Regions from separate parts of the Micromonospora sp. NPDC051141 genome, predicted to be linked through region 1. Evidence: riboswitches for the same ligand, from Rfam matches in the RefSeq annotation. Region 1 holds a riboswitch; the other holds the start of a gene.
What was found. A riboswitch is a leader RNA that binds a small molecule or an ion and turns the genes downstream of it on or off. The one in region 1 is predicted to bind cyclic di-AMP.
Positions count from the first base shown of each region.

Region 2: it holds a riboswitch for cyclic di-AMP, as region 1 does, so the genes downstream of both, ACIA6B_RS21220 (coiled-coil domain-containing protein) here and ACIA6B_RS03895 (C39 family peptidase) in region 1, are expected to answer to the same signal.

Region 1 is NZ_JBITFD010000002.1:333,831-338,900, forward strand. It holds gene ACIA6B_RS03890 (hypothetical protein) at 1-640, shown strand, start outside; cyclic di-AMP (ydaO/yuaA leader) riboswitch at 954-1,093, shown strand; gene ACIA6B_RS03895 (C39 family peptidase) at 1,294-2,154, shown strand; gene ACIA6B_RS03900 (hypothetical protein) at 2,209-2,763, opposite strand; gene ACIA6B_RS03905 (alpha/beta fold hydrolase) at 3,397-4,194, shown strand; gene ACIA6B_RS03910 (CDP-glycerol glycerophosphotransferase family protein) at 4,191-5,070, opposite strand, start outside.
Region 2 is NZ_JBITFD010000011.1:97,207-102,276, forward strand. It holds gene ACIA6B_RS21210 (HelD family protein) at 1-208, shown strand, start outside; gene ACIA6B_RS21215 (cation diffusion facilitator family transporter) at 286-1,200, shown strand; cyclic di-AMP (ydaO/yuaA leader) riboswitch at 1,343-1,473, shown strand; gene ACIA6B_RS21220 (coiled-coil domain-containing protein) at 1,478-2,554, shown strand; gene ACIA6B_RS21225 (hypothetical protein) at 2,732-3,292, shown strand; gene ACIA6B_RS21230 (SRPBCC family protein) at 3,186-3,698, opposite strand; gene ACIA6B_RS21235 (STAS domain-containing protein) at 3,763-4,122, opposite strand; gene ACIA6B_RS21240 (hypothetical protein) at 4,563-4,967, shown strand.

The DNA.
Region 1 (5,070 bases):
CGCGGAGGAGCCGGCACCCGAACCGGTCGACGCGGAGGCGCTCCACCGCGCCGACCTGGCCCGCTACGCCGACGAGGTGGCGGTGGCCGCGGCCGGGGCCGCGCAGACCGCCCGTCGCCGTCGCGAGCAGTGGCTGGCTGCCCAGAGCGAGGCCGAACGGGCCTGGAGGGCCTACGACGAGGCGGACGCCGCCGCCCGCCGCCTGGCCGGCGCCGGCGCGCTGCCCGCCCCGCACACCCCCCGCACCCCCGCCGAGTACGCGGCGCGCGAGCGCTGGCTGCACCACGCCGCCATGACCGCGCACTGGCGGGGGGAGCTGACCGCCCGCCAGCTCGCCGACGTGCTCGCCCACCGCAACGGGTGGGACCCGCGCCGGCACCCGGCCGAGCAGGAGATCGTGCTGGCCCGAACCGTCCGCGACGGTCGGCGGGCCGGCTGGGAGACGGCCGCCGAGCGGGAACGCCTGGCGTGGCGGGACGCCGAACTGGCCGCCGAGGCGGCCCGCACGCTCGCCGCCGAGGCGTACGCGGCTGCCACGGCGCTGCGGCCGGTGCCCACGTCCCGCGTCCCGACGGCGAGCCGCGTTCCGGTCCCGTCGGCGGTGCGGGGGGCCCGGTGGCGTCCGGCCCGCGTCGGCTGAGCGCCCCCGGGGAGCACGTCGACCGAATCGTTACCCGGAACCGGTGAGGCCGGTCACCGGAGGTGTCCGCCGGCGACCGGCCGGATCGATGGCCCCTGCTGCGCCCGTTGCCCGGTTCTCCGCCGTCCGGATGTCCGCTTCCTGCCGCACGGCGCCGAGCTGGCCGCTCGTCCCATTGAGGGAGGTCGGTGACCGGCTGTTCCGAATCCGTAGTCGTAGAGGACGTTTACGCAGGTGAGGGCGCTTGGCAGGGCGTGTACCCGCCGGTAGTGTCGGCGCGTCCGGTGCGGTTCCCGATCGCAGATGGCGACGCCGCGCCGACCCGCCTAATCGTGCATACGAACCGGGGACCCAACGCAACACCGGGGTGAATCCGCGAGCCCACGGCCGCGGTAGGGCGTACTTCCCGCCCGAATCCGTCAGCTAACCCGGTCGGCGGCCACGGAAGGAGTTCCATCCCGTGCCCACCACCCCCCGAACGTCTCCCCGCCTCCACGGCCCCGGGGTGCCGGCGCTCGCCTGACGCGACGCGCTTCCGACCCCGTCCCGCCCGGCATCCGGGCGACTTCCCGCGGCCGTCCCGCCCGCCAGCGCGTGTGAGTTCCTCCACGCGCGGGGTCGGCGCGTGCCGCCCACCCCCGTGGAGGAAACCCGTGAAGTACCACCTGAAGCGCCACCTGCGTCGCCTCGCGACCGAGCGTCCGTACCAGATCATCGCCGGTTCGGCGGCGGCCCTCGTGCTGGCCGGCGGCACCGGCGCCGCGCTGACCGCCACCGACGACGCGCCGACCCGGCAGGAGAACACCGCCGCGGTGGCGGAACTCGGCTCCCGCCTCGGCGACACCGCCAGCCGCAGCGAGGCGCGCATCGCCGTCCCGTCGCCGAGCGCGTCGCCCAGCGCCTCGCCGAGCGCCTCCCCCCGCCGCTCGCCCAGCGCCTCGCCCACGGCCTCGCCGTCGGCGAAGGTCGCCGACCCGGACACCACCCGCAAGGCCACGCCGAAGCCGCCGTCGAGCAAGGTGCTCGACTACGACTACCAGGCGCAGACCACCTACTACTACTGCGGCCCGGCCGCGGTGCGGAACGCGCTCAGCGCCACCGGCATCGAGCGCAGCCAGGACACGCTCGCCGTCGCGCTCGGTACCACCGAGATGGGCACCAACTCGGCCGAGGACACCACCCGGGTGCTCAACCAGCAGGTCAAGGGCGACCCGTACCGGACCCGCATGATTCCTGGCGCGGCCACCAAGGAGCAGATCGACCGGCTCCAGGCCGACGTGGTCAACGCGGTCCGCAACGGCCGGGCGGTGGTCTCGAACGTCGTCGGGGACGCCACCGACACCAACGGCGGCTGGCACTCGTTCCCGGGCGGCCACTACATCGCCGTGGTCGGCTACCAGAACGACGGCCGGACCGTACGGATCGCCGACTCGGCGGACCCGTCGCTGCCGGCGTACTGGGTCAGCACCATCGACCTGGCGAACTGGATGGCCACGCGCGGCTACTCCGCCTGACCGTACGCGTCGAAGGCCGGCACCCCGGTTCGGGGTGCCGGCCTTCGTGGTGTCTCAGCTGTTCCAGTGCTGGTTGACGAGGTCGGTGGCCTGCTTCTCCCACTGCGCGTACGCGTCCGGGTAGGCCGACACCTGCACGGTCTGGGCGGCCTTGGTCAGCGGCATGTCCTGCCAGCCGTCGACCTGCTTCAACCCCTTCAGGAACGCGAGCGTGGAGTATTCGGGGTCGGTGATCTGCTCCGGGGTGCCCCAACCAGAGGAGGGGCGCTGCTGGAACAGACCCAGCGAGTCGTGGTCGTTGCGGTCACCGAGGTGACCCAGGTTCTCCAGCTTCGACTCCTGCAACGCGGTGGCGATCGAGATGACCGCGGCCCGCTCCGGCAGCCCGGCCTTCTTCGTCGCCGCGATGATCGCCTTGACGTTGGCCGTCTGCTCGTCGTTCAGGTTGATCGTGGACTGCTCACCCTGCACGCTCGCCACCGTGACCGGCTTGCCGGCGGTAGCGGCGTGCGCGGACTCGACGTGACCGGCGATCGGACCGGCGAACACACCACCGGTGAAAGCCAGACCAGCAATACCCAGCACACTCTTACGCAGCATCGTGTTCACGGGGGGCTCCATTCGGGGGTCAACGCACCCGGGGGGTGCGGGCACCGTCAGGCGCACAAGACAAGTTCTGGCTGCTCGCGGGGCGGGGGCCTCAATCGCGGCGCCGGAAGTGTGTGCAACGACCGGGGACCCACCGTCATTCCCGGGCGGGGCCGGCGGCGGGGGCCGCTTGCCTTCCTCGGCCGTGCACCGGGATACAACGCCGCCACCCCGTCGACGATTCCGCCGCGAGCGTGCCGCCCACCACCCCGAAACCGGACAACGCACCCACTGAGGCACGCCCGGCACTGGAACGCTACGGATGTCTCACGCGCGCCCAGACGTCCACCGCGTTCCACTCGCCGCCCCACCCGGCCGTTGGCTGGCGGACAGTCAGTGCTCCGGAGCCTGCAAACCTGATGGCGTGGACGGGTCAGGACGGCGACCCGTCCACGCCCTCAAGTTCGTAGCGCTGCGGGCGCAAGCACCGCCCGGCGTGCCCGACGCGTCGACACCGCTCCGCGCCCAGCTTCTGGAACGACGCGGTGGTGTCTCCCGGTTCCGAGGACGGTCACCGCGTTCCATTCGACCCGGGGCGGCACCGGCCGTGCGTGGTCTCGCGCGGGGTGTCCGTGCGGTGGCAGACTGCGGCGTATGGGCGATGCGACGGCGACCCGCCACCTGGTGCTCCTGCACGGCATGGGCGCCACCGGCGAGGTGTGGTTGCCCTGGGCGCCGCTGCTGGAGCGTCGCTGGCAGGGACGTTGGCTCGCCCCCGACCTGGCCGGCCACGGCTGGTCACCGCCGTTGCCGGGCGCCGGGTACTCGTTCGCGGCCCTGGCGCGGCGCGTGGCGGACGGGCTCGACGCGCTCCGGCTCGGCCCGCACGACCGACTGGTGCTGCTCGGGCACTCGCTCGGTGGTGTGGTGGCGCTGGCGCTCGCCGCACGGCAGCGGGGCCTGCCGGTCGACGCGGTGGTCGGGCTGGGCATCAAGGTGGTCTGGTCACCGGCCGAGCTGGCCAAGGCGGACGAGTTGGCGGCCCGGCCGGTGACCTGGTTCGCCACCCGTGACGAGGCGGCCCGCCGCTACCTGCGGGTCTCCGGGCTCGCCGGCCTGTTCGCCCCCGACCACCCGGTGGTCGACGCGGGGCTGCGGCGGGAGGACGGCCGCGGGCACCGGAGCCACCCCGGCGGCGACGAGCGGGGCGGTGGACGGTGGCGGCTGGCCATGGATCCGGCCGCGTTCGCGGTGGGTGAGCCCGACATGCCCGCCCTGTTGGCCGCCGCCGACGCGCCGGTGCTGCTGGCGCGCGGCGAGACGGATCCGATGGTGACGGACGCCCAGCTCAAGGCGTTCGGCGTGCCGGTGGCCACCCTGCCCGGGTTGGGCCACCACGCCCACGTCGAGGACCCGGCGGCGGTGCTCGCCCTGCTCGACCCCTATCTCTAGGCCGGACGCGGCGCCGGGACGGCCCAGTCCGGTTCCAGCTCGCGGCGGGCGGCGGAGAGGAACGCCTCGGCGTAGCCGTCGGCGGGGAAGTCGCCCAGGTAGCGGGTCCGGGCCGTCCAGCGCTCGGCAGCCTTCGGGTCGGTGTCGAGCAGCGCGGTGAGCACGTCGTCCACGTTGGACATGTCGCGGCGCAACACGTAGCCGGTGGCCGCGAGTGGGAACCGCTCGACGAAGTGCGCGCCGTCGGCGCCGGTGTCGGTGACCGCGTAGGGCTTGCCGGAGTAGAGCCAGTCGGAGATGACCCCGGAGACGTCGGAGACCAGCGCGTCGGCGCGGTTGACGCACTCGGTGAGCGTCAGCTCCCGGGCCGCCGCCGCGCCCCACAGGTGCGGCCGGCCGGTCTTCGCCCTGTCGGCGGCGAGCAGTTCGGTGAGCCGGGCGAGCTGTCGCGCCGAGGCCGGGTTCCGGTCGGTGTACGGGTGGGCGCGCAGGATCACCGCCGCGCCCCGGTCGATCAGTCGGCGGATCAGCGTCTCGGCCACCGGCAGCGAACAGTAGTTGGCGTCGGCGTGGTGCCCGGTCCAGGTCGGGGTGTAGAGGACGGTCGGGTGCGCCGACGCCGGCCTCGGCTCCCCGCGTACCTCGATGGCCTCGACCTGGGGGCGGCCGACCACGACGAACTTCTCGGCGGGGATCTCCACGCCGGCGCGGGCGTACCTGTCGATCGCGGCCTGGCCGGCCACGAAGATCTTGTCGAAGATCGCCGACACCGGGTTGGCGCTGGGCGCCTTGTCGCTGTCGCCGTGGTGCAACTGCACGTGGGTGAGCTGGTGGAACCGGATCACGTGGGCGTTCTTCGCGCCGTGGTTGACGTAG
Region 2 (5,070 bases), on a different contig from region 1:
GGACGAGGTGGCCGGCTGGCTGGGCGACCTCGACGCGGGCCGGCTCCAGGTGGTCACCAGCCTCCAGGCCAAGGGCATGGAGTACGACGGGGTGGTGCTGGTCGCGCCGAGCGAGATCCGGGCCGACCCGGGTTCGGGTGTCCGCACGCTCTACGTCGCGCTGTCCCGGGCCACCCAGCGCCTGACCACGCTCGATCCGGTGGGCTGACGCCCCAGTCACTTGCACACATAGCGATGTGAGCATAGATTGGGTCCGTCCGGGACCCGGGGCGGGAGGGTGTGTGCGTGGGCGCAGGTCATGACCACAGCGCCGCGGTGGCCAACGCGGCGCACCGGCACTCCGGTCGGCTCTGGGCGGCGTTCGCGCTGCTCGCCGTGTTGATGGTGGTCGAGGCGGTGGCCGCCGTCACGACCGGTTCGCTCGCGCTGCTCTCCGACGCCGGCCACATGTTCACCGACGTGCTCGGCATCGGCATGGCGCTCGCGGCGATCACCGCCACCCGGCGCGCCCGGACCGACCCGCAACGCACGTTCGGGCTCTACCGGCTGGAGGTGCTCGCCGCGCTGGCCAACGCGGTGCTGCTCGGCGCCGTCGCGGTCTACGTCCTGATCGAGGCGGTACGCCGGTTCGGCGAGCCGCCGGAGGTGCTCGCCGGGCCGATGCTGGTGGTGGCCGTGCTCGGCCTGCTCGCCAACATCGCCGCGTTCGCGCTGCTGCGCTCCGGCGCCCAGGAGAGCATCAACCTGCGTGGCGCGTACCTGGAGGTGCTGGGCGACCTGCTCGGCTCGCTCGGCGTGATCGGCGCCGCGCTGGTCATCGCGGTCACCGACTGGTGGTGGGCCGATCCGCTGGTCGCGGTGGCGATCGGCCTGTTCATCCTGCCGCGCACCTGGCGGCTCGGCCGGGCCGCGGTGCGGATCCTGGTGCAGGCCGCGCCGGAACACCTCCAGGTGACCGCCGTGCACGACCGGCTGACCGCCGTGCCCGGCGTGGCCGAGGTGCACGACCTGCACGTCTGGACGCTCACCTCCGGCATGGACGTGGCCTCGGCGCACCTGACCACCGATCCGGGCGCGGAGGTCGCCACCGTGCTGGCCGCCGCCCGGGCCGCGCTGCACGAGGACTTCTCGATCGATCACGCCACGTTGCAGATCGAACCCGGAGCGTCCGCCGGCGCCTGCGGCCCGACCGGCTGGTAGTTAGGACAGACTTAAATTCGAGTGGCTATTGTTGGCTTATGCCGGTTTTGCCCGGTATTCGGTTCCGGGTGGCGGAGCCGACCCCGGGCAACGCCGGTAGGCTCGGTCGCGGCCGACCCGCAGGCGTCATCCGGCGCCGACGGAGCGGCCGTCGCCTAATCGCCCGCGGGGCGAGCCGGGGAACCACGTACGTGGGGTGCATCCGCGTCAGCGGTAGGGATCTTCCGTCCCGAACCCGTCAGCTAACCCGGTCGGCGGTTGACGGAAGGACACGTGAATGCCCCCAGTGGCACCTGTACGACGGACGGCCGCCCGGATGGCGGCCATGCTCGTCGCGATGCTGGCCCTCGGCCTCGTGACGGCGCCGGTCTCCCCCGCCTCGGCGGCGCCCCCGACTGGCCGGCTCGCCGCCGCGCCCGGTGACGACGACGAGGGCGGCACACCGGCGCTGCGCGCCAAGCTCGACGCCGCCAGCAAGGGCTGGCTGGAGGCCAAGGCCGCGCTGACCCGGTCGGTGACCCGGCAGAAGCAGCTCAACGAACGACTCGTGACGATCGACGCGGAGCTGGTCGAGCGCAACGCCAAGGTCGGTGAGATCGCCGAGGTGGCGTACCGCACCGGCCGGATGGGCACCGCCGCGGCGCTGCTCGGCAGCACCAGCCCGGAAGGCTTCATGGACCGGGCCGCCGCCCTGGAGACGGTCGCCGCGCACGAGGACCGGACGCTGCGCGAGCTGATCATCACCCGCGACGAGGCGCTCCGCACCCGTACCGCGCTCGACGGCGAGGTCCGCGAGCAACGCAAGCAGGTCACGGTGATGGCCAAGCGCAAGGAGCAGGCCGAGCAGGCGCTGGAGGAGGCCAACAACCGGCCGTCCGCCAGCAGCGGCGGCGGCACCGGGATCCGGGGCACCTCCACCGCGAACGCGAAGCCGGCCAAGCGCAACTCCGACGGCTCCTGGCCGGCCGAGTCGTGCAGCGTCAACGACCCGACGCCGGCCAGCGGCTGCATCACCCCGCGTACGCTGCACGCGCTGCAACAGGCCCAGGCCGCCGGCTTCACCAGGTACGTCTCCTGCCACCGACCCAGCGGCTCCGGCGAGCACCCGAAGGGTCGGGCCTGCGACTTCGCGGCCCAGAAGAGCGGCTTCGGCGGCGTGGCCAGCGGCGGCGACCGGACGTACGGCAACAACCTGGCCGCGTACTTCGTGCGCAACGCCGACCCGCTCGCCGTGCTCTACGTGATCTGGTTCAAGCAGATCTGGCTGCCCAGCAGCGGCTGGAAGTCGTACAGCGGGGGCAACGGCGACCCGTCCAGCGACCACACCAACCACGTGCACCTGTCGGTCTACTGAGCACTACGCCCCACGACGTACACCGGGTGTCGGGGGGGGGGGGGGGGGGGGGGGGGGGGGGGGGGGGGGGGGGGGGGGGGGGGGGGGGGGGGGGGGGGGGCCCCCCCCGCCGCGCGCCGGCCCCCCCCCCCCCCCCCCCCCCCCCCCCCCCCCCCCCCCCGGGGCGACGATCGGGACATGAGACGACTCTCCCCCGCCGGCCGCAAGGCGCTGCTCACCGCGCACCTGGCCACCTCGCTCGGCTGGCTCGGCACCGACCTGACGCTGCTCGCGCTCGGCGTCGCCGGGCTGCGGGGCGCCGATCCCGACGTGGTCTACCCGGCGGCGGCGCTGGTGGTCACCTGGCTGTTCGCACCGCTGAGCGTGGCGGTCTGGCTGATCGGGACCGCCAGCGCCCTGCTCACTCCGTGGGGCCTGCTGCGCTGGCGATGGGTGCTGGTGAAGATCGCGCTCACCACCGTCATGCTCGGCCTGGTGCTGCTCCTGCTGACCCCCCGGATCCGGCACCTCGGCGCGCTCGCCGGGGCAGCCGACGCGCACCTGCGGGTCGACCTGGTGGTGCCGCCGGCCGTCTCCACCACGCTGCTGCTGATCGCCACCGTGCTGTCCGTCTGGAAGCCGTGGGGGCGGATCAGGCGGGCCGGCCCTCCAGCGTCGCGCCGAGGCGGGCGGCGAGGCCCAGGTGAGCGGCCCGTGCCTGGCGGAACGCGTAACCGAACAGCGGTGCCGGCGCGGTGAGCGTGATCTCCACGTCGATCCGCACCACGCCGTCGGGCTCGTCGCGCAGCCGGGTGTGGTTACGCACCGTCGTGGCCGGCTGCTGCCGGGCGACGGTGACCACCTCGTCCTCGGTGGCGACCAGCACGTCCGCCTGGTAGGTGACCGGGAAGTGCAGCGGACCGAGCTCCAGCCGGTCGGTGATCGCGAAGCTGGCCAGCGCGCCCGGCCGGGGCGGCAACTGCCGGACCCGCACGATCAGCGGATGCAGCTCGCCCTGCCGGCTCAGGTCGCCGAGCAGGGCCACCGCGTCCGCCCGGCTGCACCGGGCCTGCACGGTGTAGCTGAAGCTGTCGCTGCTCTGCAACCGGTCCCCCTCGCCGTCGTGGGTCCGGACGATCGTCCCGTACCGGGGCCGGCCTGGCAACGGGTCGAAGGTCCCCCGGCCGGCGAGGGGCCGGACGCAGGATCGGTGCGTGGGCGGGTGGCGCTCAGGCGCCGGGGAGCACCTCGGGAGCCTCATCGGCGAACCAGGGCTCCGGCGCGCCGAAGAGACCGAGCAGGCCGGTCACCCAGAGCTGCCGGTGCACGAACCGGCTCGGCTCGGTGACCACGAGCTTGACGCCGCTGACCTCGCAGGTCTGGAAGCCGGCGACCATCGCGCTGATGCCGACCGAGTCGATGAACGTGACGAGCCGCATGTTCAGCTCGATCCGGACGGGACGCGCCTTGGCCAGCACCTCGGCGATCGCTTCCCGCACCTCGTACGCGGTGTCGACGTCGATCTCCCCACGGGGCGCGATCTGGACGACACCACCCGGACGCACCGATTTCACGATCGACAGGCTCACGCGAGCACCTCCACTCGCCCCAACGGGCGCCTCATCAGTACGCGGGCCGCGACCGAGAGTATTCCTCCAACGGCCCCGGTCGCCACCCCCCGGGATGAGCAATTCGCGGACTGGGCACACCTGGGTGAGCCCAAACCGCACCTCCGGGTTCCGATTTCCCCTTCGACGCGGACCAGCGACCGGCCGAACGACCGGACCGGGTCGGCCGATCCGCCGACCCAGGGTAGCGGGCCCGCGCATCCCGCAGGCACACCCGGTCCCCGGCGCGTACGGGTGATTCCGCCCACCCCGTCCGGTTCCCCGTCGCTCGACCGGCGGAGCGGCCGGGGTTTGGCGCGGGAGCGGGCGGGGCACTGCCCCGGGAAGTGAACCGTGACGCGCCGGATGACCACCGGAGTCCGACGTGGCCGCCGGGCTTCGGCACCCGAGGAGGTAGAACGATGTTCGGATCCAGCCTGTTGGACCGCCGCAGCAAGCCCGAGCGGGTCGCGGACCAGGCCTGGCAGCACCTGCTCGACGCGGTCGGAACCGCCGGTGACAGCGTGCGGGACGCCACCCGCGTCGCGCGCCGCAGCTCCTCCGGCCTGGCCGACGAGGCCACCGACCTGGTCGGCTCCGCCGCCGACGAGGCGCGCCGCCGGGCCGGCCTCGCCTTCGACGCGCTCGCCGGCCGGCGGCCCGCACTGCCGTGGACGCTGCTGATCGCGGCGGCCCTGGCCGGCGCGGCGATCGGCTGGGCCGCCGGCACCGCCGCCCGCGCCGCCGGCAGCCGGGAGCGTGCCACCGACGAGATCGAGTTCGTCGACGTCGACCGCCCCAACTCCCCCGCCGGTCTGGACGGCTGACCGCACCCGCACCCGCACACGACGAACGGTGGCCGTCCCCGACGAGGGGACGGCCACCGTTGCGTCAGCGGGCTTCGGTGACCATGAGGTTGACCGGACTTTC